One region of the Nitratireductor thuwali genome, then DNA from elsewhere that is predicted to be linked to it. Evidence: riboswitches for the same ligand, from Rfam matches in the RefSeq annotation. Region 1 holds a riboswitch; each other region holds the start of a gene.
What was found. A riboswitch is a leader RNA that binds a small molecule or an ion and turns the genes downstream of it on or off. The one in region 1 is predicted to bind cobalamin.

Region 1 (10,490 bases):
AGGCGGAGGATCGCCATGCTCGCGGACAGCACCGCCGCTTCGCCGCCGGCGCCCAGCCAGCGGGCGGTTCGGCGCGCCCCACCGATGCCGATCCGCCATTCGCCGCCACCCAGCGCCTCGAGCTTTATGTCGGCGCCGATTTCGCCGAGATGCAAGGGTCCGCCGCCGTCGACCGTGACGGAGACTTTCGGGGCGAGCCGCAGTTCGGCGGCTTGCGCGGCAATTGCGCTGGCAAGGCCACGTGGGTCTGCGATCTCGTCGACGGCAAGTCCGGCCAGCGGCCCGGTTTCGACGGCGAGGCCGCTGGCGATGCCGAGGTCCAAATCGGCCATGAAGTCATCCAGAAGCGGCGCGGTTCGCGCGGTCAGGCCGCGGATCTGCAGATTGCCGCGCGTGGTGATTTCCAGAAGCCCGTTGCCGAAGCGATCCGCCGCCTGCGCGATCTGCGCGAGCTTGGACGGCGTGAGGCGTCCGTGGGCGGGCGCCAGCCGTACGAGCAGGCCATCGCCGGTCTGCATCGGCTGGGCCAGGGAGGGGCAGGCGCCGCGCCGCAGGGTCATGCCGTCGCCTCCTCGCTCTCGGCCTCGGCGATGAGCGCCGCCAGGTCGTCGTCGATCGTGTTGCGGCGCGCGTGCCACAGGCCGCGCCGGCGCGCGGACCGAAAGCGCTCGCCCATGGCGCGGGCCGCAGTGGGGTTTTCGTGGAGCAGAAAGCCGCGCACCGCCTCATCGCCAAGATAGGCGTCGAAGACGGCGTCGATCAGCGCGCTCGAAACGGCCTCGGTGGCCTCGGCGAAGCCGACCAGCCGGTCGACCGTTTCCGTCAGCTCGGCCGCGCCGCGCGGACCGTGCCGCATCTGGCCGGCGATGAACCGGGGATTGATGGCCCGCGCCCGCACCGTGCGTGCGATGGCCTGCGCAAGCGAGCGGGCGCGCGGACGTTCGGGGTCGGTGGTATCGAGCACTACCACATCGGCCTTGCCGCCGAGCGCCGCCACGGCGGCGGAAAAGCCGCCGATGAAGGCGACATCGGCGGAGCCCTCCAATATGTCGCGGCCGGCATCGTCGCCGGTGTGGATCAGCATGTCGGCTCCCGCCACCTGTGCCGCGAAGGCGCCGGGCAGGCTGCGCCCTTCCCCTTCCGCTCCGCCGAAGGCGTGGGAGGCGGCGTCGAGATAGGCCTGCCCGAGCTCAGTGCGCTCCCGCCAGTCGCCGCGCGACAGGCGCTCCTCTATGCCGGCGCCATAGGTGCCGGGCGCCGAGCCGAATATGCGGGCCGGGGTCTTGCCGGTGGCGCGCGCCGCGGCGGCGAGCGGGTTTTCGCCGTCCGCCTCGTCGCGCGCGGCGACCGCCGCTATCGCCGTGTCGAGAAGTGCGATCTGGGTCGGGAACATATCACGGAACAGGCCGGAAATGCGCCAGGTGACATCGATGCGCGGCCGCCCGATGCTGGCCGGTGGCAGCACCTCGATGCCGATGAGGCGGCCGGTGGCGTTGTCCCATTGCGGGCGGCATCCCATCAGAGCGAGCCCCTGCGCGATCTCCTCGCCGCCGGTGCGCAGGCTGGCGCTGCCCCACAGATCGATCACGAGCGCACGCGGCCAATCGCCGTGCTCTTGGCAGTAGCCGCGCACGGCTTCGTCGGCCGCCATTTGCCCGAGCGCGGTCGCCGTCGGCGTCGGCAGGGTGCGCGGGTCGGCGGTAAAGAGGTTGCGGCCGGTGGGCAGCACGTCGGTGCGACCGCGCGCCGGCGCGCCGGAAGGGCCGGGCGGGATATGGCGGCCGTCCAGCGCGGCCAGAAGGGCGGTGCGCTCGGCCTCCGCGCAGGCGGCGCGTTCGGAGCTCTCGGGCGTGTCGCCGGGTCGCTGGCCGCGCCCATAGATGTGCAGCCCGTCCTTGATGGCGAAATCCTTGAGGTCGCACAGCCAGGCGTCGATCTTCATCAGTGCGGTGTCGGTGTCGCCCGTATCTTCCACCCCCGCCTCGCGCGACAGGCCGGTGCGCTGCGCCGTCTCGACGATCAGCCTGGCCAGCCGGTCGCGGCGGCGGCGGTCGAGCCCGTCGGCCTGGGCATATTCGTCGACCAGCCGTTCGAGCTCGCGCTCTTCGTCGGAAAGTCCCGCGCCGGCGAGCGGCGGGGTCAGATGGCCGAGCGTGACCGCCCCGATGCGCCTTTTCGCCTGGGCCGCCTCGCCGGGATTGCTGACGATGAAGGGATAGACGACCGGCAGGGCCCCGGTGACGATTTCGGGAAAGCAGGTTTCCGTCAGCGCGACGGTCTTGCCGGGCAGCCATTCCAGCGTGCCATGCGCGCCCACATGGACGAGCGCGTCCGCCTCAAGCTTCTCGCGCAGCCATGCGCCGAAGGCGAGCAGCGCGTGGCGGGGGGCGAGCGCCGGATCGTGATAGTCAGCGCGCCGGTCGGCGGCACTGCCCCGGTCGGGCGCGAGCGCCACGCTGACATTGCCGAAATGGGCGGCGCGGAAGCGGAATTCTTTGTCTTCCGCCTCGCCCCAGGTTTCTTTGACAGCGTTGCGCGCGGCTTCGGGAAGGCGGTCGAAAAAGGGCCGGTAGTCGGAGAGGGGGAGAGATCCTGATGCTTTTTCCAGCAAGCGCATCAGATCGCGCGATGTTGCCGGGATTTCGCCCACCCCATAGCCGGCTTCCTTGAGGTCGTGCAGCATGGCAAGCACGCTGGCCGGCACGTCGAGGCCGACGGCATAGCCGGTGCGGCCGGGCGCGCTCGGATAGTCTGGGATGAGGATGACGATGCGGCGCTCTCCGCGCGGCTTCGCCTGCAGCGCCAGCAGAGCCGCGATGCGGGCGGCGGCCTGCTCGACGCGGGTCTCCTCCGGCCGGTTGCGCTGGATGCCGAAGGACAGGCCGTCATCGATGTCGGCTTCGTCCTTGAAGGAGATCGCGCCGGCCATGATGCGGCCATCCAGCTCCGGCAGGACGACATGCATGGCGAGATCGGCCGGCGCCAGCCCGCGCTGGCCCTCCTGCCAGGCCTTGCGGCGGGTGGTGGCGGTGATCACCTGGAAGACGGGCAGGCCCAGCCGGTCGAACAGCGTTTTCTCGCCAGGCTCCGCGCCGCTGGAAAAGGCGGTGGCGGTGACGAGAGCGGAAGGCCGCAGGCGCCCGGCCGCTTCCTGCACGAAGGCCGCCGCGTCCCCGTCGCGCAGGCTGGAGACGAAGATGGGGACGGCGAGGAAGCCGCGTTTCTCCAGCGCTGCGCTCAGCGCGTCGATGGGCGCCACGTCGCTGGCAAGCAGCATGGAGCGGTAGAACAGGATCGGCACGAGGGGGCGCGCCTCGTCCAACCGGGCGGTGAAGAAGTCGAGCGGCACGATACCGCGATCCGGCGCGTAGAACCCCGCCTTGGCGAGCGGCACCGGGGCGGGAGCCTCGATCCCGCGTCCCGCCAAAGAGGCCAGCCGCCGCGCCAGCGCGCGCATATTGCCCGGCCCGCCCTCGCGGAAATAGGCGAGCAGCGCCGCGCGTTCTTCCGCCGATACGGTGGAGCGCTCGGCAAGGCGCGAATCGTCCGCCTGGCCTTCGCCCGGCAGGAGTGCCAGCGCGATGCCCTTTTTCCGAGCCAGCGCGGCGAGCCGGTCGCAGCCATAGCGCCACCAGTCGTAGCCGCCGAGAACGCGGACCAGGATGATGCGCGCATGCGCCGCCACGGCGTCCACCCAAAGGTCCACCGACATGGGGTGGCGCAGATCACGCAGGGCGGCAAGCCGCATGGATGGCAGCGTATCGCGCTCGGCCCGCCAGGCCGCCGCCAGCCCCGCCAGATCGCTGTCGGTGAAAGACAGCGCCACCATATCCGCCGGCGCCTGCCGCAGATCGACGGGCTCGATCAGATCGTCAAGCGAAGCGGTGGTGGTGGCGAGGATATGCATCGGATCAAGTCATCAGAAGGCCTTCGATCCGCGCGCGGTCGATGCCTTTCAGCCCGATGATGACCAGGCGGCTCCGGGGCGTCTCGTCGGCCTTCCAGGCGCGGTCGTAATATTGCGAGACGCGCGGGCCGACCGCCTGCACGAGCAGCCGCATCGGCTTGTCCGTCACATGGGCGAAACCCTTGAGACGAAGCACCTCGCCGGTGTCGACGGCGGCGGTCACGCGGCGTTCCAGATCCTCGGGATGTGGCACCGCCGGCAGGTTGACGATGAAGGTGTCGAAATCGTCGTGCTCATGGTCATCCGCGCCGTCATGATGCGTTCTGCGGTTTTCTATATCGTCCTCGACCGCCAGGCCGAGGCCCAGAAGCAGCGCCGGATCGACCTTGCCATGGGCGCTCGGCACGATCTTCACGCTGCGCGCCAGATGCGCCTCGATGCGGCCCCTTGCGCGCTCATTGCCGGCCGCGTCGAGAAGATCGCTCTTCGACAGGATGATGAGGTCGGCGCAGGCGACCTGATCGTCGAACACCTCTTCGATGGGGTCGTCATGGTCGAGCGAATCGTCCGCCGCGCGTTGCGCGTCCAGCGCGTCGAGATCGGCGGCGACACGGCCTTCGGCCAGTGCCGGGCCATCGACCACGGCGATCACACCGTCCACCGTGACGCGGTTCCTGATGGCCGGCCACTGGAAGGCCTGCACCAGCGGCTTGGGCAGCGCCAGACCGGAGGTCTCGATCAGGATGTGGTCCACCTTCGGCTCGCGGGAGAGGATCTGTTCGAGCGCCGGCACGAAATCGTCGGCCACGGTGCAGCAGATGCAGCCATTGGCCAGTTCCAGCACGTTTTCCTCCGGGCAGTTCTCGATGCCGCAGCTCTTCAGGATCTCGCCGTCGATGCCGGCATCGCCGAACTCGTTGACGATGATCGCCAGCCGTTTGCCGCCAGCCCGCTCCAGGACGTTGCGGATGAGTGTGGTCTTGCCGGCGCCTAAAAAGCCGGTGACGACGGTGCAGGGGACGCGATCGGCGGACGCGGTCATGGCAGGTCCTTCAGGTTGTCGAAATTGGGGACGCGGGCGATGAGACCCCGCTTCAGGCTTTCGGGGCGGGCACGGAACGGCATGAAGCCGTCCGCCGACCGGGCGAAAAGCTCGGCGCCGGCGATGAGATCGGCACCGCTGTCGGTGGTGAGCTCGCCGAAGACATAGCTCCAGGCGCCGGGTTTGAGGATGGCGGCGCTGAGGCCACGCTTGCAGTTGCCCAGGCAGGCAACATGCCTGACGCTGACTTGGCTGTTCTCGCCCGCGCGCCTTGTATCGGCCGCCAGCAGCGAACCCGGGCGCGGGGAGACATCGGTCTCACCGGGATGCCGGCAGGAACTGCAGACGATGACGGTGACGCCATGCCGCGGCCCGGAATCGCCGGCGGTTTCATCGCAGTCCGCAGAGGGACGGTCGGTCAGGGGTTCGCGCGCAACGGCGCCGTCGATCGTCAAAACACATTCTCCTTGCCCGGGTCACCCGCCAGGCGGTCAGGATTTCTCGTTTCGACGGCAGGTTTCCTGGCTCGCGGATCGATGCTTTTGCCTGCCTTCCCAAAGCTTCAAGCCTCAGTGGCGTGTCGGCGAAAACTTTCCGCTTACAGTTGCGGGGACAGCTACGGCATTGGACGGAAGTCCGCACCGTATTCCCTCTTAGCTTCCTTCGTTGCGGAAGGAAGACCGTCAGCGATGCATTTAGAGCCGGCTCGTCCTTCCTGTCAATGCGCTCAACAAACCGTTTGCGGCGGGCCACATTTTCGTTATGGTCGGCGCGTCGCCGGTCCTCGAAAGGGACCAAAAGGGAATGCGGTGCGGCGCGAAAGCGCCAATGCCGCGGCTGCCCCCGCAACTGTAGGCGGAGAGTTCGCGTCCATCTGCCACTGAGGCTTGAAGCTTTGGGAAGGCGGGCAAGAACATCGACCCGCGAGCCAGGAAACCTGCCGGCGACCGAAAATTGACACCAATACCCTCGGGTGGAGGGGAGAGGACGGATATGGCGACACATGCTTCGACCACGCACGACGTGGCTTCTTCCGCACAATCTCGCAATTTGCAGCTCGCCCTGGCGGGGCTGCTCGGCATCTTCATCATCGGCTTCGTGGGCTTTTCACAGCTCCAAGCCATGCACAATGCCGGGCACGATTACCGCCACTCCATGGCGTTTCCCTGCCACTGACGAGAGGGTGAGATCATGAGTATTTTTCGCAACGTGGTGTTCGCCGCCGCGCTCGCCGGGCTGTGCGCCGGCATTGTCATGACGGTCCTGCAGACGGCTTTCACGGTTCCGCTGATCCTGCAGGCGGAGACGTTCGAGGCAGCGGGGTCCGGGCACAGCCACGAGGCGCATGGTGAAGCGGCCGGCGGCGCGGAGGATGCTGCCGCGGCACATTCCCACGACGAAGACGCCTGGGCGCCGGCCGACGGGTTCGAGCGGGCGGCCTATACGGCGCTGGCCAACATCGTCACCGGCATCGGTTTCGCGCTGCTGTTGCTGGTGGCGTCGGAATTCGCCGGCGGGCTCGCCAACTGGCGGCAGGGCCTGTTCTGGGGTCTTGCCGGCTTTGCCGCCTTCACGCTGGCGCCGGGGCTGGGCCTGCCGCCCGAACTGCCGGCCATGCCCGCGGCCGATCTGTTGTCCCGGCAGGTCTGGTGGATCGCCACGGTGGCCCTCACCGCCGCCGGCCTTGCGCTGATCGCGTTCCGCGCTTCGCCGCTCATGGCGCTGATCGGCGTGGCGCTGATCGTGGCGCCGCATGTCGTCGGCGCGCCCCAACCGGTAAGTCACGAGACGCCTGTGCCGGCCGACCTGCATCACCGCTTCGTGGTGGCCGTCACCCTTACGAACCTCGTGTTCTGGCTGGTTCTGGGAACCATGGCCGGGCTGGTGCGGACGCGTTTTGCCGCGCGGCTGGGCGCGCCGCGCGCAGGTCTTGCCTGATTCCGGGCTTGGTTCGGGGACCGGTCGCGGTCCGCTCAGCTTCGTGCTGGGCGGCGCCCGGTCCGGCAAGAGCGCGCATGCCGAAAGGCTGATCGAGGCGCATCCGGCGCCATGGTGCTACATCGCCACGGCGCGGGCGTTCGACGATGAAATGCGCGTGCGCATCGCCGAGCACCGCGCCCGCCGCGGTGGGCGCTGGCATACGCTGGATGCGCCCATAGCGCTCGCCGAGACGCTCGACAGCGTGCCGGACGGACAGCCTGTGCTGATCGATTGCCTGACCCTGTGGCTCACCAATGTGATGCTGGGCGAGCACGATGTGGAGGCGGCAAGCCGCCGGCTGTTGCGGGCGCTGACCGCGCCGCGCGGGCCATGGGTGGTGGTCTCCAACGAGGTCGGGCTGGGCATCGTGCCCGAGAACGCGCTGGCCCGCCGCTTCCGCGATGCGGCCGGCCGTTTAAACCAGCAGGTTGCGGCGGCCGCCGACGAGGTGACGCTGATGGTCGCCGGGCTGCCGATGAAGGTGAAATGACATGCGTGAAATCGATGAGAAGGAGGCCGAGCGCCACAAGGCCAAGATGGCCAAGCGAAAGGCCGTGCAGGATGCCGAGGTGGGCGGGAAGACCGTCGAGAAAGGTCTGCTGATCGTCAACACCGGCCCCGGCAAGGGCAAGACGACCGCCGCCTTCGGGCTGGCGCTGCGCATGCTGGGCCATGGCAAGCGGGTGGGCGTCGTGCAGTTCATCAAGGGCGCCTGGCACAGCGGCGAGAAGGATGCTTTCGCCGCATTCGGCGACCGCGTCTCATGGCACACGATGGGCGAGGGCTTCACCTGGGAGACCCAGGATCTGCAGCGCGACATCGCCGCCGCCGAACGCGCGTGGGAAAAGGCCGAGGTGCTGATGGCCGACCCCTCGATCAGCCTCGTGGTGCTCGACGAACTGAACATCGCCCTGCGCTACGACTATCTCGATCTGGAGAAGGTCGTCTCGTCGCTTCAGGCACGCAGGCCGGACCTTCACGTGGTCGTCACCGGCCGCAACGCCAAGCCGGCCCTGGTCGAGGCGGCTGACCTGGTGACGGAAATGGGGCAGGAAAAGCATCACTTTTCCGCCGGCGTGAAAGCGCAGCAGGGCATCGAGTTCTAAGGGGCGTTGCGGTGACGACGACCTTCATCCCTAGAGCCCGAAGGCTGCCTATCCGGAACCCGCGGCGTTGGAATCAGAGCTTCGAAAAAGGGAGGTGATGACGGGCGCATCAAACAAGCAGCGCTGCCGTTGCCGCCGCCAGCACGACCAGCAGGAGGTCCGCCGTCCAGTAAAGCCTGAGCGCGCGTCTGATGTCGGAGGCGTTTGCGTCGCGGCGGCCGCCTTCGCCCATAAGCGCGTCGTCGATCAGGATGCCGCCGTAGCGGCGTGGACCGGCAAGCGCCAGGCCGAGCGCTCCGGCCATCGCCGCTTCCGGCCAGCCGGCATTGGGCGAGCGGTGGCGGCTGGCGTCGCGCCAAACAGCGCGCCAGGCGGCGGAAGGGGAGGCGCCGGGCACGAAGAAGGCCGCGACGGTGAAGAGCAGGGCCGTCAGGCGCGAGGCCGGCAGGTTGACGAGATCGTCGAAGCGCGCGGCCGCCCAGCCGAAATCGGCATGGCGCGGCGTGCGGTGGCCGATCATGCTGTCGGCGGTGTTGACGGCCTTGTAGACCGTGCCGCCGGGCAGGCCGCCGACCGCCAGCCAGAACACCGGCGCCACCACACCGTCAGAGGCGTTTTCCGCCAGGCTCTCGATGGCCGCGCGGGCGATGCCGGCCTCGTCGAGGCTCTGCGGGTCGCGCCCGACGATCTGCGAGACCGCCTTTCGTCCGGCCTCAACGCCATCATTCTCCAGGGCGGCGGCGACGGCGGCCACATGGCTGCCGAGGCTACGCTGCGCGATCAGCGTGCTGCCGGCCAGCGCGGCGGCGAGCAGGCCGGCCCAGCCGTCGAGGAAACCTTGCAGGACGAACGCCGCGCCGCCGGCAACGGCCAGGGTGATGCCGAGGCCGGCGATGCCCATCAACCTGCGGCGCGCCGGCGCGTCCTCCTCACGGTTCAGCCATTCATCGAGCGCGGCGATCAGGCGTCCAATCCAGGTGACGGGATGGCCGATCAGCCGGTAAAGCCGTTCGGGATAGCCGATAGTCAGTTCGACGAGCAGGGCGAGGAAAGCGATGAGGGCGGACATGAAGCTTCATCTGCGTGAGGCGGGGCAGGCGGTGACCGATCACGGCGGCAGTCTGGCGCGTGCGGCGGCGCTGTTTCCGCATGCGCCGACGCCGTGGCTCGATCTGTCCACCGGCATCAACCCGCACTCCTATCCGCTTTTCGACCTGCCCGCCACTGCCTATCGGCGTCTGCCGGAGGAAGCGCGTGCGCAGGAATTAGCGGCTGCCGCCGCACGCGCCTATGGCGCGGAAAGCGCGGCGCATGTGGCCGCCGCGCCCGGCACGCAGATCCTGCTGCCGCTGGTAGCCTCGCTGGTCGATCCCGGGGCGGGGAAGGTGCTTTCGCCGACCTATGCCGAGCATGCCCGTGCCGCCGCGCTGGCCGGGCACCGGGTGGAGGCGGTGGAGCGCTTCGAGCAGCTTTTCGAGTCGAATCTTGCGATAGTCGTCAATCCCAACAATCCGGACGGGCGCGTGGTGCCGCGCGCGCGGCTGCTGGAACTGGCGGCGCATCTTGCGAAGAAGGGCGGGCTTCTGGTGGTGGACGAAGCCTTCATGGATGTTGGGCCGGGCGGCGAGAGTCTTGCGGGCGATGTGGGGGAGGGCGGCATCGTCGTGCTGCGCTCCTTCGGAAAATTCTTCGGTCTGGCCGGGCTGCGCCTGGGCTTTGCGCTCGCCGCCCCTGCCGTGGCGCAAAGGCTTGGCGCGTGGCTGGGGCCGTGGGCCGTCGCGGGGCCGGCAATGGAGATCGGCCTGCCCGCGCTGGACGACCGCAAATGGCAGGCGGCGATGCGCGAGACGCTGCGCGCGGAGGCAGCGAGGCTCGACGGGCTGCTGGAACGGTATGGGCTCGCAGTTTCCGGCGGCACCTACTTGTTCCGCTATGTGCTCACCCCGGCGGCGCCTGATCTGTTCGACTTCCTGGGCGGACGCGGTATTCTCCTGCGCAATTTCGCGGACCGGCCCGAGGCGCTGCGCATCGGGCTGCCGGGCGGCGAGGCGGAGTTCTCGCGCCTGGAGAACGCGCTGGAGAACTGGCGGAAGGGAGAAGGACGATGATCCATGTCTGCCCGCAAACGCAACTGGTGCGGACGCTTGAGGCCACCGGCGCCAGCCATTTGATCACGCTCCTGTCGCCGGATGCGGTGTTCGAGCGGCCGCCGGGCGTTGCCTCGGCCAGCCATCTGCACCTCGTCATGCACGATATTTGCGAGGCGCGGCCGGGCCTGATCGTGCCTTCGGCCGATCATGTGCGCACGATGCTCGACTTCGCGCGCAAATGGGAGCGCCGGACGCCGCTGGTGGTGCATTGCCAGGCCGGCATCAGCCGCTCGACCGCTGCCGCCTATGCCATCGCCGCCGCCTTGATGCCCAAGCGGGACGAGGCCGAGCTGGCGCAGATGCTG
Region 2 (10,490 bases), on a different replicon from region 1:
GCGGCTGAGCTACATCGGAAACTAGACTCATATCATCATGTTTTACCGTCTCATTCACGCGATTGGCTGTCGGTTTGCCACCTTCTCGATCGTCCTATGATGGCAATGTACAGTCTTCACGCGGCTATGCCGTTCGCGACAGACAGCAGAATGCAAGGAGAAAGACGATGCCATTCTCTCCCAGATCCTTCTTTTGGTATGAGTTGATGACGTCCGACATGAAGGCGGCCGAGGCCTTCTACTCGGGTGTGGTAGGCTGGCGCGCCGAACCCTGGGCCAAGCCCGGCAGCCCGCCCTACACGATCGTGAATGCAGGAGATCGCGGCGTCGGTGGGATCATGGACATGCCGGAAGAATATTGCCAGTCAGGCGGCCAGCCCGCGTGGTTTGGCTATATTCGTGCCGACGACGCCGATGCGGCGGCAGAAGGCGTGAAGAAGGCCGGCGGCACGGTGCACCGTCCGCCGACGGACATTCCCGGCGTCGGCCGCTTCTCCATCGTCGCCGATCCACAGGGCGTGACCTTCATGCTGTTGCAACCCGACGGGCCGGACCAGCCGCCTGTACCGGCCGCAACGCCCGGCCACATCGGCTGGCACGAACTCTACACGACGGACTGGCAAAAGGCCTTCGACTTCTATTCCAGCCAGTTCGGCTGGACCAAAGGAGAGACAATGGATATGGGGGAGATGGGGGTATATCAGCTATTTGCAGCCGGCGGCGAGCCGGTGGGCGGCATGATGAACAAGCCTGAGCAGATCCCCGCCCCCTTCTGGCAGTTCTATTTCAACGTAACCGCCATCGACAAGGCCGCCGAGCGCGTGAAGGCGAATGGCGGCCAAGTCCTGATGGGGCCCATGGAGGTGCCTGGCGGAGCGTGGATCGTGCAGTGCCTCGACCCCCAGGGCGCAGCCTTCGCCCTGTCCGCGCCGAAGCGGTGATAATGATGCGATCTCAAGAGGTTGAGCGAGCAATCGGAATCGGTCTGGGAATGATGCCAATAGGCTCGCCGATTGCATGTCGACATTGCCGCTGGTGAACCTTTGATGATTGAAGGTCGCGGTCCTCACTTCTTCTTCGCCAGCGCCTTGGCCTGCTTCACCCAGTCCTCGCGCTCAATGCGCCCTTTGAACCGCAGGTGCTCGTCCACCCACTGGCGCTCGGCCTTCTTCCAGGCGGCAATCTGCGCATAGGTGTAGATGCCGAGCTCGTTGAGCATGGCTTCCAGCTTCGGCCCGATGCCGGAGATCAGCTTCAGATCGTCGGGTCGACGCGGCTTGCGCATGCCGGGCGGGCGAACCCCGCCGACAGGCGCTGCGCCTATCAGCCGCCGCGCTTGCGCAGGGGACGAGGCGGCCTTCACCGGCCGGTTCTCCGCCCGCTCGCGCACGGCCTTGCCTTTGCCGCCGCCGCGTTTGTCCTTTCCGGTCGTCCCTGGATCGACGCGCATCGAAGCGGCCTGCCGCGCGCTCCCCACCTCCCCCTGCACGACCTTGGGAGACGAACTGCCGGGCGTGGCCGATAGCGACTTGCCAGAGTCCTTTGTTTCGGCTTTCTTGCTCCGGGCTATGGTTTTCGGTTCGTTGGCACCACCACTTGCGGTCGCCTCTCCAGCTGTCGCACTCGCGGCCGCACGTCCGGCGCTCTTGGGTTTGCCATCGAAGCTGATGACCGGCTCCATCCGGGCCAGGTCCTCGTCCTCCAGCCAGCAAAGGCTGCGATGCCCATTGCCCAACTCCTTCAGCGGCGGCACTTCCGTATCGCACAGATTGCCCGGCACCAGATGCTTATAGCCGCAGCGCGTCTGGAAGGGACACCCCGTCGGCGGGTTCATCGCGGACGGGATATCGCCTTCAAGAACGATGTGCTTCTTGCGCACCGACGTGTCCGCAATCGGGATCGCCGAAAGCAGCGCCTCCGTGTAGGGGTGGTAGGGAGGCGCGAAAATCTGGTCGGTTGTTCCCTGCTCGACGATGTAGCCCAGATACATCACCACGACCCGGTCGGCGAGATAGCGCACCACCGACAAGTCGTGACTGATGAACAGCATCGTCGTCTTGTTCTTGCGCTGTATGTCCATGAGCAGTTCGGTCACCGCCGCCTGCACGGAGACATCGAGCGCCGATACCGGCTCGTCGGCCACCACCACCTTGGCATTGCCTGCGAAAGCACGGGCGACGCCGATGCGCTGCTTTTGGCCGCCGGAGAGCTGACGCGGCATACGGCTTGCGAAGGCGCGGGGAAGCTTCACGAGGTCAAGCAGTTCCAGCATGCGTTGGGTGCGCTCGGCGACGCTGTTGCCCACCTTGAACTTCTCCAGCGTACGGATGATCTGTGAGCCGACCGAATGGCTGGGGTTCAGCGTGTCGAACGGGTTCTGGAACACCATCTGAATGCCCGCGACAGTCTCCGTATCGCGATCTTCCACCGGCACGTCGTGGATCGGCACATTGCCGAGCAGGACTTCGCCCTCGGTGGCCGTCTCCAGCCCCAGAAGCACCTTGGCCAGCGTCGACTTTCCGCATCCCGATTCACCGACGATCGCCACCGTCTCAGCCTCGCGCGCCTCGAAGCTAATCTGCTCATTGGCCTTGACCGTCCGCGTCTCCGAGCCTCCGAAGATCGCATTGGCGGCCACCTGATAGTACTTCTTCAGGTTTTCGATCTTCAGCATCGGCTTGCCCGGTTCGACGCACTCCTTCACCGTCGTTGCGCCCTCCGGCAGCGCGTCCCAGTCGATCTCGTCGAAACGCACGCAGCGCGAATGGTGCCCTTCATGGCCGCCGACGGTAACCATGGGTATCTCGGCCACATCGCACACACCCTCGACGAAATGCTGGCAGCGCGGAGCAAAATTGCAGCCCCTGGGCCTTTCGTGGGGCAGCGGAAGCTGGCCGGGAATGGCAATCAGCGGCCGCGAGTTCTTGTCGGCGCCGGGCAGCGGGATGGAGCGGAACAACCCCTGCGTATAGGGATGGCGCATGCGGTCAAACACATCCTCGATGCGCCCCGTCTCCACCGCTTCGCCCGAGTACATGACCGTGATGCGGTCGCAGGTCTCCAGGATCAGGCCGAGATTGTGCGACACGAAGATCATCGACGTGCCGTATTTTCTGCCGAGGCCCTTGACCAGTTCCACGATGCCGGCTTCCACCGTCACGTCGAGCGCCGTCGTCGGCTCGTCGAGCAGGAGAAGCGCCGGCTTGGAAAGCAGTGCCATGGCGATAACGATCCGCTGTTGCTGCCCGCCCGAAAGCTGGTGCGGATAGGAGCGCATGATCCGCTCCGGGTCCGGCAGGCGCACCGAGGCCACCATCTCCAGCGCCCGGTTCCAAGCCTCATCCTTCGACACCTTGTCGTGGATGAGCGGCACTTCCATCAGTTGACGGCCGATCTTCATGGCCGGGTTCAGGCTCGCCATCGGCTCCTGATAGATCATCGCGATCTGGTTGCCGCGAATGTGGCGCAACTCCTCCTCGCTCAGTTCCGCCATGTCGCGGCCCTTGAACTTGATGCGGCCGCCGACGATTTTGCCGACATTGGAGAGATCGCGCATGATGCCGAGCGACACGGTGGACTTGCCGCATCCCGATTCGCCGACGATGCCCATCGCCTCCCCCGGCATCACCTTGCAGGAAAAGTCCATCACGGCCGGAATCTCGCCGGCCCGCGTGAAAAACGAGATGGAAAGGTTCTCGATCTCCAGAATGGGCTCGCCCGCTTCCTGCGTCCGCTCGCTGCTGATGGCTTCGTTCATGGCGTAGCTCTCGTTCCGTTAAACCGTCGTCCCCGCATCAATCCTTCAGCGACTGTTCGCGCAGCGCGTCGGCGAGCAGGTTCAGGCCGAGCACGAAGGACATGAGCGCAAAGACCGGTGGCAGGGCTGGATGGATATAGGCACGAAGGAGCCGGCTCGATTCCTTGATGCCGGTGCCCCAGTCCGGGCTTTCCGGCGCCAGCCCCAGGCCGAAATAGCCGAGCGTGCCCAGAAGGATTGTCGTATAACCGATCCGCAGGCAGGCATCGACGATCAGCGGGCCCCGGGCATTGGGCAGCACCTCCCACAGCATGATGTACCAGGGGCTCTCCCCGCGCGTCTGAGCGGCGGCCACATAGTCGCGCGTCTTGATGTCCATGACCAGGCCGCGCACGATGCGGAAAACGCCGGGCGCCGAAGCGAAGACCACTGCCACGAATATGTTGAGCTGGTTGGCGCTGATCGAAATGATGCCCAGCGGGTCGGCGTCGAAGACAAGCCCGAGATATACCCAGCCGCCGATAAGCAAGGTCAGCCCAAGCTGCATGACAAGCAGTCCCGGCCTCGCTGCAAAGCGCGTGTAGAACAGCGTGCCGAAAAATATGAGCGGAAAGACGAAGAAGAAGCCCGCCAGCCACTGCGGAATGGCGGTCTCGCGGATGCCCGGCGTCACCAGCAGGTAGAACAGCAGGATGACGGGGAAAGCCAGCACGAGATTGGCCAGGAACGACAGCACGCTGTCCACCCGGCCGCCATAATAGCCGGCCGGCAGGCCCAGCGTCGTGCCCACCATGAGCGCGAACATGGTTGCCGCCGGCGCGATGATGAGCACGATCTGGCTGCCATAGACCGTACGCGAGAAAACGTCCCGCGCCAGTCGGTCGCCGCCGAACAGGAAGGGCTGGCCTGTGCCCGGCTCGATGCTGCCGGGCAGTGCGTTCTTCATGACCGCTATCTGCTGCAGCGGATCGAAAGGCGAGACCACATCCGCGAAGATGGCAGTGAACAGCCAGAAGAAGCAGATCATCACGCCCGCCACGCCCACACTGGTGTCGAACAGATGACCGTAGAGGCCGAGCCTCTTCTTGTACCGCAGGCTCAGGAAGAGCACGATGCCGAGCGCCAGCCAGACCGGCCAGAAACGGGCCAAGACGCCGAGGATGATGCCGAAGACGCCTATGGTTTCAAGCTGCATGGCCGCCTCTATTGCACGCGGATACGCGGATTGAGCAGTGCATAGCCGACATCGGATACAAGCTGCGTCGAAAGCACGACGAAAACGGACACGAGCGAACAGGCGAGCAGGAGATCGATGTCGTTATTGCCCGCCGCCTCCACCAGCGTGAAGCCGAAGCCCTGGTAGCGGAACATCACCTCAACGATCACCACGCCGGTCAAGAGCCATGGAAACTGCAACATGATCACGGTGAATGGCGCAATCAGCGCATTGCGCAGCGCGTGCTTGAGAACCACCGCGTTGAAGCCCAGGCCCTTGAGCCGGGCGGTGCGGATATACTGCTGCGTCATGACCTCGACCATGGAGGCGCGCGTCATCCGCGCGATATAGCCGATGCCGTAGATGGCCATGGTCATGACCGGCAGGGTAAAATTGTAGAAGGTTATGCCCGTATTGGTGGCCGAGGCGGCCGAGCCGTTGAGCCAGCCAAGCCAGGAGGCGAAGATGACGGTGAAGATGACGCCCGAGATGTATTCCGGCGTCGCCGTGGTGGTGATCGAAGCGACCGAGAGCGTCCTGTCGGTACGGCTGCCCTCGCGCATGCCGGCCAATACGCCGATCAGAAGGGAAACGGGCACCATCACCGCCATCACCCAGAACATCAGCAGGCCAGTGGCGCCGAGCGCGGGAACGAGCTTGTCGGCAACCGGAACCTTGAACTTGGTCGAGCAGCCGAAATTGCCCTGCAAAATCCCTGCAAAACGCGCTTCCGCCGGCTCGTTGCAATAGGAAAAGCGCGGGCTCGAAATCCCCGTCTGTGGATCGACATTCGGTTGCTTCGGCACCACGCCCAGCCACTGGCCGTAGCGCACGAAGAAGTTCTGCCGATAGCCGTTCCGCTGCAGCCAGCTTTCCAGGTCTTCCGCCGAAGAACGCATGTCGAGCTGGCTGATCGCCAGCTTCTTCAGATTCGGCTCCAGATTGACCAGAAAAAACACCACCAGCGACAGACACAGCATCGTCAGCGCCATGACACCAAGGCGGCGAAGAATGAAGCTCAGCACTGTTTCCCCTCACCCCGTTCGGAGTTGTTGTTTATTATTGATCGTTGCGGGAGGGGCCGTCGCCGGCCCCTCCCTTGCGTCCTACTCGTCGAGCCACACGTCGTGCAGGTCGATCTCGAAGGTCTGATGCATGCCGTGGTTCTTCACCGCCGGCACCGAGTGGTTGTAGAGCTTGCGCCAGTAGGGCTGGATGATGATGCCGGCATCCTGGATGTGCTGCTGGATGTCCTTCATCACCGTGCGGCGCTCGTCCGCGTCCGGCATGGTCAGCGCCTTTTCGATCAGCGCATCGAGTTCGGCGTTGGAATAGGCGGTCTCGTTCCAGGCCTCGCCCGTGCGGTACGCCAGGGCGACCACCTGGATGCCGAGCGGACGCATGTTCCAATTTGTCATGGACCATGGATATTTCGTCCAGTCGTTCCAGAAGGTAGAGCCCGGCAGCACCTCGCGCTTCACCTTGAACCCTGCCTCGCGGATCTGCGCGGCAATGGCATCGCCCGTATTCTTGTGCCAGTCCTCGTCGACCGTGATGAGCACGTGCTCATGATCCATCTGGCCGGCCTCTTCCATCAGCGCCTTGGCCCGATCGACATCACGCGTGAAGGGCGCGAGTTCGGCATATTCGGGGTGGATGGGGCAGACATGATGGTTCTCCGCCGCCTCGCCGGCATTGTCGTAGCCGAGGGCAAGAACGGTGGCGGGGTCGACGGCAAGCTGCAGCGCCTTGCGCACGCGCTGGTCTTCATACGGCGGATTGCCGACATTGGTGCGGGCGACGATGGTCGCCGCCGTCACCACTTCCGATCTCTCCAGTCCCAGCCCGTCAAGGATGTCGATATAGTCGGCGCTGGTCTCGTAGTTCGTATGCACCTCGCCGGATTCGAAGGCCGAGACCATGGTCGAAGGATCGGTGCCGTAGTCGATGAACTCGATACCGTCGAGATAAGGTTCGCCGCCCCACCACTGGCCGTTCTCGCGCCGCTTGAGCACGACCCGGTTGCCCACCTCGTAGGAAACCAGCTCGAACGGGCCGGTCCCGATTGGGTTGGCGACGAAATCGCGCCCCGTCTCGTCGAAACTCGGGTGAACGATCAGGGCCGGGTAGTCGACGAAGCCGGCGATGATGGAGATATCTGGCTCCGGCAGCACCAGCTTGACCGTGTGGTCGTCCACCTTCTGGATGGCGCCCTCGCGCGCCTTCTTCGTTTCCGGATCGATGACGCTGGCCATGCGTGCGGCCATCGAGTTGCCCTCGACGGACTGGTCGCACCAGCGGTTGAGGTTGTAGATCACGTCGTCGGCGGTGAAGGCGTCGCCATTGTTCCAAGTGACCCCCTGGCGCACGTTCAAAACATACTCGGTGGCGTCCTCATTGACTTCCCAGCCTTCCAAAAGCCGGCCTTCGAAGGTGAAGTCGCGCGTATACTTGACCAGGGGCTCCAGCGTCTGGCGCATCGCATTGGCGATTTCCGACCAGTCTGCGGTCATCGGATCCTTGTTTTCCTTGATCCACATGGCGACCTTGAGCACGCCGCCCCGCTTCGGCTCCTGTGCCACCGCCCGCGTCGGCGCCGCCATGCCCAGCATGGCGTAGGCGCCCGCCGTCGTCGCGCCGAAAGCGCTCGCCAGCGCCAGGAACTCGCGACGGTCCAATGCTCCGGATTTGGCCTCCTCGGCCAGCGCGGCAATGCGTGCCGGCACGCTTCCACTGTTGCTCTTGAAGAATCTCATCGACCCACTCCCATTTCCTGCCTGTTTCGCATGCCCGTGTGACATCTGCCTGCCGGGTTAGCATTCCGCATCGAAACGCCGATGTCAAAGAAGCTTGCCCCACTGGATATGCTGGATTGACGGCTCCAGTCTGCGGTCAGATTGCTGCATTGGATGCGGTATTGAAGGCGGAGAATGCGACAAGTTTGACGCAAAAGCGATAGCCGAAGGAGAATCTGCGATATTTTGGGCAGACCCGGTCGAAGCGCCGGTGCGAAAGGCGTATGCCAGCCGTCGCTTCGATTGACGCTGTTGGCGCGCCTTGCTAATCGTCTCGCTCTGCCTGAGGTGCCCCGTCAGCCATCTGCCGGGGTAAAAGGGAATACGGGCGACGCATCACGCGTCGGGGCCGTAGCTGCTCCCGCAACTGTAAGCGCCGAGGCTTTCCTCACATGCCACTGGGCAGTTCTGCCTGGGAAGGCGGGGAAGCCGAAGACGCGCGAGCCAGGAAACCTGCCTCGGGCCGTCACCTGCCGGATGCGGGAAGCTTCCGGGGCTGTGGTTTTCGCAGTGGTGGCGTTTCGTCATCGCTGGTGGAGACCGGGCGGGCGCCCGTTCCTTCCAGTACCTCTTGAGCCGTTGCGGAGGAACGCCCATGGCCGCAAATCAGATCAAAGCCGCACTTGCCACTGCCGCGTCGGTGCTCGCACTGGCACTCGCCGTCTCCACGCCGACCATCGCCCAGGACCTTGACCTGGGGGAGATCGTCGTCACTCCGAACAGGATGGCCACCGAACTGTCCAAAACGGGCTCCACGGTGACCCGAATGGAGATCGAAGAGCAATCGCAACCGCTGGTGGTCGACTATCTCGCCCAGGTGCCGGGCATTACCCTCAGTTCCGCGGGCGGTCCGGGCGCCGAAGGCAGCTTGTCGCTCCGGGGCGCGCCGCGACGTTATGTGAAGACGCTCTACAACGGCATCGACATCTCCGATCCAACCAGCACCCAGGTGCAGACGTCCTATCAGTACCTCCTGTCCGGCGGCATCGACTCGATTGAGGTTCTCAAGGGTTCCCAAAGCACCCTTTACGGCTCCGACGCCATCGCTGGCGTCATCAGCCTTTCGACGCTCGGCGATATCGAACCCGGCATCTCCCATCTCGTCTCCGGCGAAGGTGGGTCGCGCGGAACCGCGCGCGGCTCCTACGGCCTGCGCGCGGCAAAAGGCAACGGCCGCCTCACCTTCAATCTCCTTGGCTTTCATACCGACGGCATCTCGGCCGCAGCCGCGGGCTCCGAACGCGATTCCTACGATAACATCAGCGCCGATATCGGCGGCGAGTACAGGTTCAGCGAGAATTTCGCCGTGTTCGCCTCGGGCCTCTATATAGACGCCGAAGCCGAGTTCGACGACGCCTTCGCGGACCCGCCGCAGGACGATCCGTTCCACACCAACATCAACCGCAACCGCCAGATCGCCGGCCGCATGGGCTTTGACCTCGACCTGATGGACGGCCGACTGAAGAACACCTTTGCCATGCAGGGTTTCTCGCTCGACCGCAGCCTCCACAGCGATTCCACGTTTGGTCCCTACAACGCGGATTACGAGGGCAAGCGCCTCAAGGCGGAGTATCAGGGATCGTTCGAGGCAACCGAATGGCTGACCTTGCAATACGGGGCGGACCACGAGCGCCAGAGCGCCAGCTTCACCGACGACGCCGGCTCTCTGCCTATCGACGATTCGGTCGATATGACCGGCGTATGGACGCAAGGCATTCTCGACCCGATCGAGAACCTTACCCTCAGCCTCGGCTTGCGCCACGACGAACACAGCAGTTTCGGCGGCGAGACGACTTACCGCGTGGCGGGCGCCTATCTTTTCGCCGACACGGGCACCAGGCTGCACGCCTCCGCGGGCACCGGTTTTCGGGCGCCAAGCCTCTATGAGCTCTTCGCTCCCCCGCTTTACGTAGGCGGTGCTCCCGTCGGCAATCCGGACCTGAAGCCGGAAACCAGCACCAGCTTCGATATTGGCGTTGAACAGCGTCTCCTCGACGAGCGGCTTGTCGCCGACCTGACCTACTTCCAGATCGAGATCGACAATTTGATCGATTGCGTCGAGACAGCGCCTTTTGAGTGCCGGTATGCTCAGGTACCCGGCACCACACAGATGCGCGGCGTGGAGGCGTCCTTCGCCTATGCGGCCACCCCCTGGCTCGATCTCGGCGCGAGCTATACCTACACCCAGTCCGAAGCACCCGACGGCAGCCGCAGTGCCCGCGTGCCGCGCCACACGGTTGCGCTGACGGCGGATTATCGTCCCGCCGAAAAGTGGACGATTTCCGCTTCCGGCCTCGCTGCGCTCGATACAGTGGATACGGGAAACTACGAGCTCGACGACTATTTCTTGCTCAATGCCAAACTCGCCTACAAGCCGACCGAGAATACCGAACTTTATCTTCGTGGCGAAAACCTGCTCGACCAGGATTACCAGACGGCGCGCGGCTACGGCACACCCGGCATCTCCGTCTTCGCCGGCTTCAAAGCTAAATTCGGGCCATGACTGACCGAGGCCGGAAGCGCGTTCTGGCCTTGTCCGGCCTGGGCCTCATCGCCGGCGCCCTCTTCTTCACGCCGGCGCTTTCGCGAGCGGAAGACGCACCACCCGCCCGCGTCATGTCGCTGAATGTGTGCACAGATCAGCTCGCAATGATGCTGGCCGCGCCCGGCCAACTGGTTTCGGTCTCCTTCCTCGCCCGCGAGCCCAGCCTGTCGCCGCTGC
Region 3 (10,490 bases), on a different replicon from region 1:
ACCAGCACCTGGCGCCGCGCGCGAAGCAATTGCAGGGCGGCAGCCATACCCGAATAGCTGCCGCCGATGACAATGACGTCGTATTGCATGGATCATGCCCCTCTTCGGTACGGGACGTTCGATTCGCATCGCAGGCGCCTCGGCCAGATCTTCCAGCGTCAGCACGTCGATGGGCGGCTGCCTGTTGCGTCCGGGTTTCCGGCCTTCCCTGGCAATCGCGGCGGACTGGAGCACGACGGGTTAAGCCGTCACGGTATAACATTTATCATTGACGAATGTAATAACGTAACGTAATCCGTCGTCAAGAGCGGAGGCTGAGGCAGCCGGCTGCGCGGGCGGGGTGCCGGACGGCCGAAGCTGAACGATCCAACCTTCTCAACGCGAAAACCGTAATAACATCAAGGAGAAGCCTTCATGAAACCAGTGTGGATGCCGGCTGCTGCCGCTGCGTTGGCCTTGGCATTATCGGCGAACGCCTCTGCAGAGGAAATGACCGCCTGGCGCCTGTTCATCGCCGATCAGGAGTCCGCCAGGGTGATTGTCCTGGATGCAATCGCTGGTGAACCCGTCGAGACATTCGAGGTCGAGAGTCCGGCGGCGCTGTATCGCAGCGAGAGCGGTCGCGTCGTATTCGCCCGCCAGGGAGAGGCCGGCCTGGTCACGGCCATTTCCAGCGGCATATCGTTCGACGACCACGGCGATCACGGCGACATCGATGTCGAGGCCCCGAAGTTGACGGGCACCGAGATCGCCGGCGACAAGCCGTCCCATTTCGTCGAGCATGACGGGGTGTTCGCCGCCTTCTTCGACGGCGAAGGCGTCGCGCGGATCGTCTCCGAGAAGGCGGTTCTGGAAGGAGGCTCCCAGTTCAGGGAGGTGAAGACCGATGTTCCGCATCACGGCGTCGCAGTCGCCTATGGCTCCCATGTGCTGCTGTCGGAACCGAACCGGGAAAACCCGGACGAACTTCCGGTCGGCATCCGGGTGGTCGATGAAGCCGGCGCGCAGGTGGGAGACGTCCATGCCTGCCCCGACCTCCATGGAGAGGCCTCTTCCGGCGACATCCTGGCTTTCGCCTGCGCAACGGGGCTGCTCGTAGTCACGCACGAAGGGGGGATGCCGCAGATCCGTCATCTGCCCTATGCCGACAGTCTGCCGGACGGCAAATCCACCACGCTCGCCGGCGGCAGAGGCCTGCAATATTTCCTCGGCAATTACGGCGCCGACGAGGTGGTGCTGATCGATCCCATGGAAAGCGATGCCTTTCGGCTGATCGAGCTGCCGACGCGCCGCGTGCATTTTGCGGTGGATCCGATCCGGGCAAGGTTCGCCTATGTCTTCACCGAGGACGGACAGCTTCACCAGGTCGACGTGATCAAGGGCGGGATTGCCAATTCGCTCGGGCTCACCGGTCCCTACTCGATGGACGGGCACTGGAGCGATCCGCGGCCGCGCATTGCAGTCGCCGGCGACAATATCTATGTCACCGACCCGCTGAACGGCGTTGTGCATTCCGTGGCGGCCGCCTCCTTCCAGAAGGCCGGTGAGATCGCGGTTGAGGGCAAGCCTTACAATATCGTCGCAGTCGGCGGCTCGGGCGAGGCGCACGAAGGCGAGGAAGCCCATGATGACCATGATCATGCTCACGATCACGATGCCGACCAGATCTACAAGGGCTATTTCGAGGATGACCAGATCAGGGAACGTGCCCTGTCAGACTGGGAAGGCGACTGGCAGTCGGTCTACCCCTACCTGCAGGACGGGACGCTCGACCCGGTCATGGAGCATAAGGCGCAAACGGGCGATAAGACCGCGGCGGAATATGAGGCCTATTACGAGGTCGGCTACAAAACCGACGTCGAGCGTATCGTGATCGATGGCGATACCGTCACGTTCTTCAACAACGGGCAGCCGCTCAGAGCCCGCTATGCGAGCGACGGCTATGAGATCCTGACCTACAAGAAGGGCAATCGCGGCGTGCGCTTCATCTTCGAAAAGACCGAGGGCGACGAGGCCGCGCCCCAGTACATCCAGTTCAGCGACCACAAGATCGCGCCGGCGGACGCCGACCACTATCACCTCTACTGGGGCGACGATCGCGCCGCTTTGCTGGAGGAAGTGACGAACTGGCCGACCTACTATCCTTCCTCCCTGAGCGCGGAGGACATCGTTGACGAGATGATGGCGCACTGACCGCGGGCGGCCGCTCGCGTCGCCGGCGCGGTGGAAATGTCGCCGAAGAGGATTGACAGGGAAGCCGCGGTTGGGGACGTTCGGGTTGGTTAAGGTTCTTCGGGCCGGATTCGTCCGGTCAGGAGCTAAGAGGGAATCCGGTGCCCCGATCCAGGGAAATCCGGAGCTGACCCGCAACTGTGAGCGGCGAGCCGCTTTGCCCTAGACGTCACTGGCCTTTTGGCCGGGAAGACAGGCAAGGCAGCGACGACCCGCAAGCCAGGAGACCTGCCTGACCGCATAGTGTTCCATGGCCGGGGACTGCCATGGGAGCGCGCGTTGTCGCAGACGCCTCGTGTCTGCACGGCCACGTTTCCCGATCCCCGTTCACGTCAGGTCGGGGATTTTTCATGCAAGAACCCTCTTCGCGCCACTCGGAAGCGCCGGCCAAGCCGGCCGGCAAGGCGGTGGTGCTGCTCACCAAGTCTGCCTTCGCAGCCGCGCCGCACGCGGAGATGAGGCGGCTGGCCGCCATTGCCTCCATGTTGCCGGGCGTTGCCGAGGCGGTCTCCTGCTATTGCGAACAGGGGCAGCCTTCTCTGCGCGATGCGCTGTTGTCACTGCGCGACAGCGGCCATGGCACGATCGTGATCGTGCCACTGATGCTGCCGATGGAGCCGAGCTTCCGCAACTGGATGACGCGCTCCCTGAAGCGGTGGCAGAGGGAGTTTCCGGGCGGCTGGCCGCCGATCCACATATCCCGCGATATCGCGCAAAGCCTTCACTTCGAGCCGCTCCTGGCCGCTCTGGTGGGTGGTGCGTCGGCGGAGATGCCGATCCCGCCGGCGGATCGGGAGGCGACGGAAGGCTCGCTGGTCCCTTCGCAGAAGCGCCGTGTGCTGGTTTGCGAGGGCGGCGCCTGCAATGCGGCCGGCGCGGACGTGATCTGGGGCCACCTACGCAACCGCCAGCAGGAGCGCAAACTCCGCATCACCGGCGATGGCACCATGACCGCAAAGTCGACTTGCCTCGGCCCCTGCAGTCTGGCGCCGGTGCTGCAGGTGTTTCCCGAAGGCACCTATTATGGCGGCGTCAGCGAGGCCGTCATCGACCGCATCGTCGAGCAGCATCTGCTCGGCGGAAAGGTCGTTTCCGATTTCGCCTACGCGCCCACGGGCCGCAAACAGCGGCTGCGTTCTGCGCCACCCCCGTCACTTGAACAATCCGAAACCTAGGAAGATGCTTCCATGCGATATTTCTCACGCCTTGTCCTTGCGGCTGCGACCATATCGGCAACCGCCATTTCTGCCATGCCCGCGCCGGTTCTGGCGCAGGAGGCGCTGAAGATCGGCGCCACCTTCCTGCTCGGCAGCGAGGACCCGACCGCCGGTTCGGCCGGCTGGGCGCTGGTCAGCCACGGGGTCGGCGAAAAGCTGTTCATGGTCGATAAGGACGGCAAGCTGGTGCCGGAGCTGGCCGCCACTGCGGAACGCACCGGCGATCTCGAATGGATAATCACGCTGCAGCCTGACCGCCGCTTCTCGGACGGCACGCCGGTGACGGCCGCCGCCTTCGCCGCCGGCTTCGCCAACACCTTCGCAAAGAGCAAGACGGCGGCTGCGACCGGCGGCAAGCTCAGCTTCGAGTCGACCGGCGAACTCACTCTGAAAGTGACTACGGAAAAGCCGGTGCCGCTCATCCAGGCGCTGTTCGCCGAATGGCCGCTGGTCGCCTATACGCTGAACGATGCTGGCGATGCCGTCTATACCGGCCCCTACGCAATCGCGGAGTTGCGGCCGGATTCGCATCTCGACCTGGTGCCCAACCAACATTTCGAAGGCGCCGGCGAGCGCTCGCCGATCACGCTGCGCAAGTTCGGCGACGCGCAGACCATGGCGCTCGCCTTCGAGACGGGCGAGCTTGACCTCGCCTTCGGCCTGCCGTCGGAGGTGCTGTCGCGGCTGAAAGCCAATCCCGGCCTGACGGTCAAGAGCTTCCCGGTCGGCTACCAGTATTTCGGCTTCCTCAACACCGAGCGACCGGCGCTCTCAGACCCGCTCGTCAGGCAGGCGGTCGATCTCGCCATCGATCGCGCGCAGCTCGTGGCCGCGATCAATGGCGGCCAGCCTGCGACCGGGGCCTTCGCACCCTACTTCGCGTTTGCGCCGCGAGAGCCGCGCTCGACCGATCTGGACAAGGCCTCGGCCCTGCTCGATGAAGCAGGCTGGACCGTGGGCGCCGACGGCATCCGCGTCAAGGACGGCGAGCGGCTTCATCTGCAAGTCTTCGCCTATCCGCAGCGGCCGGATCTTGTCACCATGCTGCCGGTGGTGAAAGCAGCACTGGCCAAGGTCGGCATCGAGATTGGCACGCAGGTGGTGGAGAATCTCAACGAGGTCGCCGCTTCCGGCGAGTTCGACATCTTCCTATGGGCGCAGCACACCGCGCCCAGCGGTGACCCGGCCTTCTTCCTCAATTCGATGCTGAGGAGCGATGGGCCGCTCAACCACGCCCGCTATGACAGTGAGGAATTCGACGCCATCATCGCCCGCTTCTCGTCCTCGGGCGAGGCGAAGCGGCGCGCCGAGATCGCGCTCGACGCGCAGCAGAAGCTGTTTGAAGATGTGCCGGTCACCTTTCTGGTCTCGCCCTCCTGGCATGTAGGCGTGTCGGAGCGGCTGGCGGACTATGAGCCGTGGGGTTCGGACTATCATGTTATCCGGCCCGACATGGGCGAGACGCGGTAACGGGCTTCTTGAGCGCCATCATCATCCGGATCGGCTTGCGTTCGGCCGCCAGCCTGCTGGCGGTCTCGGCGCTGGCTTTTCTGGTCGTCGCCTTCATGCCGTCCGACCCGGTCATGATCGCGATCCAGGCCTGGAACCTGCCGGTCGACGGAGCCACCGTGAACGCGTTGCGCGTGGAATGGGGCCTCGATCGGCCGTTGCCGGTCCGTTACGCGATATGGCTGTCGGATTTCGTCACTGGCGACTGGGGGCGCTCGTTCCGCACCGGCAGTCCGGTGCTGGAGGAGTTTCTCGCGCGGCTGCCGCTGTCGCTCGGCATCGGGTTGGGCGGCCTGATATTGGCCGCCCTTGCGGCCGTGCCGCTTGGCTTTGCGGCAGCAATCAGACCAGATGGGCTGGCCGACCGGCTTAGCCGGCTGCTCGCCGTGACCGTGCAGGCGGTGCCGGCATTCTGGATCGGCCTTGTGCTGATCTGGGTTCTCGGCGTCAAATTGCGCCTGATCAGCCCGTTCTCCGGGGGGCCGGACGTGTTGATCCTTACCGCCTCGCTGGTAGCGCTGCATTCCACCGGCATGCTTGCCCGCGTCTATCGCCGCGATCTCGTCGGCCAGGCCGGCCAGCCCTATTTCCGCACGGCGCTCGCCAAGGGTCTGACGCGCCGCCAGGCGCTTTGGCGCCATGGCCACCGCAGCGCGGTCTACGCGCTGCTGTCAGCGATCCGCTCCGAGGCCGGCTGGGCGATTGGCGCGACCGCCGCTCTCGAAGTCCTGTTCGGGCTGCCCGGCATCAGCCAGTTTCTCGTCCAGAGCATCGGCGCGCGCGACTACTATGTGCTCCTCGCCTACATCATGGTCATCGCGACCTGGATGCTGGCGATGAATGGTGGCGTGGAGCTAGCCTTGCGGCGGCTCGACCCGCGCTCGGCCCGATGAAGGGCAAGCTCGCCATCTGCGCCTTTTGCGGCCTCGTCGTTCTCGCCGGCGGTTTCTGGCAGCCGCACGATCCGGATGCGGTGGATCTGACTCTGCGGCACGCGGCGCCCTCGTTCACGCACCCGCTCGGGACCGACCATCTCGGCCGCGATCTCGCTTCGCGCATGCTGATCGCCGGCTGGCGTACGGCCTCGGTCGTGCTCGCCGTCGGCGCGATCGGCTTCATCGGCGGCTCGCTGATCGGCACCGCGGCTGCGATCCTGGGAGGCTGGCGCGAGCAGGTCACGCTGCGCGCCGCCGAGCTATTCATCGTCGTGCCAACGATGATCTGGGCGCTGACCGCTGCGGCGATTTTCGGTCTGTCGCCCGCGACGGCCGGCATCGCGCTCGGCCTCGCCGGCGTCGGCCCCTACGCGCTCTTTTCAAATTCGCTGGCGCACCGGGTGCTAGGGCAATCCTTCGTGCACGCCGCAAGGGCGCTCGGCGTATCGACGCCGCGTCTCATGCTGCGTCACGTCCTACCCAACACGCTGCCGATCATCTTGGCCCATACCGGCAGCCAGGCGGGGCAATCGGTGGTGGCGTATGCATCGCTCGCCTTCATCGGCCTTGGCTCCGACCCGTCGAAACCGGACTGGGGTTCGATGCTCTATGAATACCGCATGTTCATGTTCGACGATCCCATGCTGATGATCTGGCCCGGGTTGGCGATCGCAGCCGTCACTTTGGCGCTCAACCTGGGACTGGACCGCCGGTAGGTTGGCCCAGACCGGGATTGTCTGCATCAGCGTGATCCAGCCACACGAGCGAGGCGGCATCGAGTTCGAACCATGAAAGGAAGCAGGAAGTGAGATCGGGAATGGGCGCAAGCTGGCTGACCTGACTTGATTGATCGCAGCCGATCGCAACCCTATAGTTTCTTTGATCGACTTTGAGGATAGCATGGGCCGGCTTTGGTCAACAGCGTTGGGCGCTTCAGTACTGGGCGCGTTCGTTTGCGTGCTGATCGGTTCGGTGGTGGCGGCCGCCTACACCTATCGGTGGATGCATGAGGATGTGCCCCAGCATAGCCGGCTGCTCGAATGGGACGACGCTGCGGTCGTGGCGCAGGGGAAAACGCTTTATGCCACGAACTGTGCCGGGTGCCACGGCGCCAATGGTGAAGGTCAGACCGCAGCAAGCGGCGCCCCGCTTGCGCCGCCGCACGACGGCAGCGGACACACCTGGCAGCATCCCGACTTCGCGCTTGTCCAGCTCACAAAAGACGGGGTGTCCACGGCCGCTTGCCTGACCCTGGACGAGAACGCCATGCCAAGATTCGAGCAGGCGCTGACCGATAGGGAGATCCTGGACATTCTATCCTACATCAAGTCGACCTGGCCTGCCGCGATCCGAGCCAAGCACGACGAGATCAACAGCCTCTACAGCAGCCAGAACGCTGCAATAGGCGATCTGCTCGATTTGCCGCCCGGGCGCCGCCAGAACTGATCTAGGCGCGGCCATCGCTAGCGGTGGCGACCTTCACCACCGCGCCTGCGCGCAGGAGGGTTTCCTGCAGCAAGCTGGGCGGGGCGCGATCGTCACAATGCCTTACAATGCAGTCAGCGGTTCGACCGTCCGGCCAGGCCAGCGGTCCAAGTTCATCTGCTTGACGCCATCCTGGCGTTCATCCGTTCGATCGAAGAGCGTGAGCGCTTCCAGGTCAGCTCGCAATGGCTGGAGATCCCCGCGCACTCAAGGCGTCTGCAGATACTGGACTATGGTGATTGCCGCCGGAACCGAGGCGAAGGAGAGGATGGTGGCCACAAGAAGCGCGGTGGCCGTGACAAGCGCCATGCCGCTTCTCTGGCCAAGAAGGGGATAGATGCTGAGCATGGGCACAGAGGCGAAGATCACGCCGCCGATGAGCGTCGTTTGGCTGATGCCGGGCGCGAGGCTGAGCGCGGCGAAGATGATCAGGGGATGCAGCAGCAGCTTGCCGGCGACGACCAGGCTCACCCTGCGATAGACGCCGGCGAGCGGCAGCGAGGCGATGGTGCCGCCGATCACGAACAGCGCGATCGGCGCTGCGATGCGCGCTAGCATCTCGATCGCCGAGGAGGCGACGTCGGGCACCGGCACCCCGACGACGGTGACCAGAACCGCCGCGAACATCGCCAGGACAATGGGGTTGCGAAGGGCGTTGCGGCCGGACTGCGCCAGTGCCGGCCGCCAGCCATCGCCGCCGCCGGCGCGTGCCGAGTCGGCAATCGCCATGGCCAGAGGGATGAGCGTGAGATTCTCGATGAGCATGCACTGGGCAAGGAGAGCGCCGGCAGGAGCGCCGACAACCGTCAGCGCAATCGGATAGCCCATGAAGGCGCTGTTGGAATTTGCCATGCCGAGGCCGGCAATGGCGGAATGCCCGGTTTCCATGCCCAGGAAGCGGCGGGCGGCGAGCATGCCGATCACGAAGACGAGCAAGGAGCCGCCGGCATAGGCGAGGATGAACGACCAGCTTACCGCTTCGGCAAGCGGGACCGTCGTCAGCGCGTTGAAGATGAGGGCCGGAAGGGCGATCTTCACGACGAAATCGCTAACCGGCTTTATCTGCTTGGCGGCCACATAGCCGCTTCGAATGGCGACGAAACCGACGATTATGACCGCAAAAAGCGGGAGAATGGAGGGCAATAGCGCCATTTAAGGGTGCTTTTCGGCTGGGAATTCTCAGAAGCGGCTCGGTTTTACGGTCCCTCCCGAGGCTGCCGCCTCCTTGATGGCGTCGATGACGGCCAGCGTCTTCAGCCCCTCCCGGCCGGAGACGACCGGGCTGGCGCGCCCGGCCACGACGTCGGCTAGGTTCTGCACCTGCAACACCAGCGGGTCGGCGGATTGGCGCGTCAGCGGGGTTCGGCCGATGGGCTCCCACCAGCTTGGCTTGCCGGTATGCGACCAGAGCGCCGCGTTCGGCAACTCCAGCGAGCTTTGCGTGCCGCCGATCCAGTAGCAGGTCGCCTCGGTCGGCGGATAGGCGGGGTTCTCGCGCGAGGAGAGCTCCCAGCTCCACGGCGACACGATGCTGTCCGAGACGGTGAAGGTGCCGATCGCGCCATTGTCGAAGGTCATCAGCATGCCGGCCGCGTCTTCGACCTCGTTGCCGCGGATCGCGTTGGTCTCGATGGCCTGGACGGACGCGACCTCACCGACGAGGTGGCGCATGAGGTCGATGTCGTGGATGAAATTGAGATAGACGGGACCGGCGCCCTTCTGACGACGCCAGGAGACGTCGAAATATTCGTCAGGCTTCATTGCCCAAAACATGCCATGCGCACCAACGATCCGGCCCAGATCGCCGGCCTCGATCCGGGCCTTGGCAGCCTGGACCAGCGGGTTATGGCGGCGGTGGTGACCGGTGAGAAGGGGAACGTTCAGCGCCTCGGCGCGCTCGACGAGCTGGAGCGCGCCGGCAAGATCGGTGGCCAGCGGCTTTTCCACCAGCAGCGGGACGCCGGCCTCGACGCATTGAAGTCCGCCTTCCACATGGTGCTGATTGGGCGTTGCCAGTATCACGGCGTCCGGGCTTCCAGCCGAGAAGGCATCCTTCAGGCTGGCGAAGCAAGGGATATTCTCCCGCTCGGCAAAGGCGGCCGCGCTGCCCGAGGGGTCGACGATGCCGGCCAGTTCGGCCTCGCGGCACGACCTGATGGCCTCGATGTGGCGCACCCCCATGACCCCGGCGCCGGCCACCGCAATGCGCACCGCCATTACTGCCCTCCCAGAAGCCGGGCCATGCGCTGCACGGCAAGCTGATACCCCTGGGTGCCGAAGCCGGCGATGACGCCGTCTGCCCGCAGCGAGACGTAGGAGTGGTGCCGGAAGCTCTCGCGCTTGTGCACATTGGAGATATGCACTTCGAGAACCGGCCCCTCAAACGCGTTGAGTGCGTCGAGGATGGCGACCGAGGTGTGGGTGAACGCTCCCGGATTTATGACGATGCCCGCCCCGCTGTCGCGCGCTTCGTGGATCAGGTCGATGATCGCGCCTTCGTGGTTGGACTGGTGGAAGGCGATCTCGAGCCCTGCATCCGACGCCACCTGGCGGCAGGCGCTTTCCACGTCGGCCAGTGTCTCATGCCCGTAGATTTCCGGCTGACGCTTGCCGAGGAGGTTGAGGTTGGGCCCGTTCAATATGTAGATTTTCTTTGGCATGATAATTCTGTCAGCTTTTCCGGTTGGACAATGGGTCGATGGCGATGATGCCATGTTGGGCTGGAAGGCGTGCGGGCGTCACTTTGACGATTCCCTCGGCGAGCGCGCCAGAAGGGCCGCCCGCAGGCTGGCGCCCGTGCGGCCGATATGGGCGCGCAACAACTCTGTGGCTTCGTCGGCACGCCGGGCCATCGCAGCTTCGGCGATCCTGCGGTGTTCTTCGTCAGGATAGGCGTTGCCGACATTCGGCTCGAGGAAGATGCGGCGGTAACGGTCGTTGAGATTGTGAAGCATGCGGCAGAACCCTATCAGATGGGGCATGCCGCAGCCATCGATCAGGGCCAGGTGGAAATCGGCATGGGCGCGTTGCCATGTCTCGACGTCGCTTGCCGCCTCACCATTCCGTTCGCCGCGCGTGAGCTTGTAGAGCGCGCCCGCGACGCGGCCCTCCC

Region 2: another riboswitch for cobalamin. It lies ahead of NTH_RS03260 (TonB-dependent receptor plug domain-containing protein); the one in region 1 lies ahead of NTH_RS21095 (DUF1636 family protein).
Region 3: another riboswitch for cobalamin. It lies ahead of NTH_RS07190 ((2Fe-2S) ferredoxin domain-containing protein); the one in region 1 lies ahead of NTH_RS21095 (DUF1636 family protein).

Annotation. Positions count from the first base shown of each region.
Region 1 covers NZ_CP030942.1:105,270-115,759, reverse strand. Annotated here, with positions in the region: gene cobG (precorrin-3B synthase) at 1-560, opposite strand, end outside; gene cobN (cobaltochelatase subunit CobN) at 557-3,907, opposite strand; gene cobW (cobalamin biosynthesis protein CobW) at 3,912-4,949, opposite strand; gene NTH_RS21095 (DUF1636 family protein) at 4,946-5,404, opposite strand; cobalamin riboswitch at 5,444-5,649, opposite strand; cobalamin riboswitch at 5,711-5,908, shown strand; gene NTH_RS21090 (CbtB domain-containing protein) at 5,943-6,125, shown strand; gene NTH_RS21085 (CbtA family protein) at 6,141-6,887, shown strand; gene cobU (bifunctional adenosylcobinamide kinase/adenosylcobinamide-phosphate guanylyltransferase) at 6,880-7,419, shown strand; gene cobO (cob(I)yrinic acid a,c-diamide adenosyltransferase) at 7,421-8,035, shown strand; gene cbiB (adenosylcobinamide-phosphate synthase CbiB) at 8,145-9,104, opposite strand; gene cobD (threonine-phosphate decarboxylase CobD) at 9,103-10,143, shown strand; gene NTH_RS21060 (tyrosine phosphatase family protein) at 10,140-10,490, shown strand, end outside.
Region 2 covers NZ_CP030941.1:676,988-687,477, forward strand. Annotated here, with positions in the region: gene NTH_RS03235 (VOC family protein) at 168-941, shown strand; gene NTH_RS03240 (dipeptide ABC transporter ATP-binding protein) at 1,067-3,757, opposite strand; gene NTH_RS03245 (ABC transporter permease) at 3,795-4,952, opposite strand; gene NTH_RS03250 (ABC transporter permease) at 4,961-5,998, opposite strand; gene NTH_RS03255 (ABC transporter substrate-binding protein) at 6,080-7,729, opposite strand; cobalamin riboswitch at 8,038-8,243, shown strand; gene NTH_RS03260 (TonB-dependent receptor plug domain-containing protein) at 8,364-10,271, shown strand; gene NTH_RS03265 (ABC transporter substrate-binding protein) at 10,268-10,490, shown strand, end outside.
Region 3 covers NZ_CP030941.1:1,504,311-1,514,800, reverse strand. Annotated here, with positions in the region: gene NTH_RS07205 (NAD(P)/FAD-dependent oxidoreductase) at 1-89, opposite strand, end outside; gene aztD (zinc metallochaperone AztD) at 415-2,193, shown strand; cobalamin riboswitch at 2,269-2,482, shown strand; gene NTH_RS07190 ((2Fe-2S) ferredoxin domain-containing protein) at 2,583-3,407, shown strand; gene NTH_RS07185 (ABC transporter substrate-binding protein) at 3,420-4,919, shown strand; gene NTH_RS07180 (ABC transporter permease) at 4,928-5,851, shown strand; gene NTH_RS07175 (ABC transporter permease) at 5,848-6,609, shown strand; gene NTH_RS07170 (c-type cytochrome) at 6,794-7,339, shown strand; gene NTH_RS07165 (AEC family transporter) at 7,586-8,530, opposite strand; gene NTH_RS07160 (Gfo/Idh/MocA family protein) at 8,558-9,595, opposite strand; gene aroQ (type II 3-dehydroquinate dehydratase) at 9,595-10,038, opposite strand; gene NTH_RS07150 (GntR family transcriptional regulator) at 10,117-10,490, opposite strand, start outside.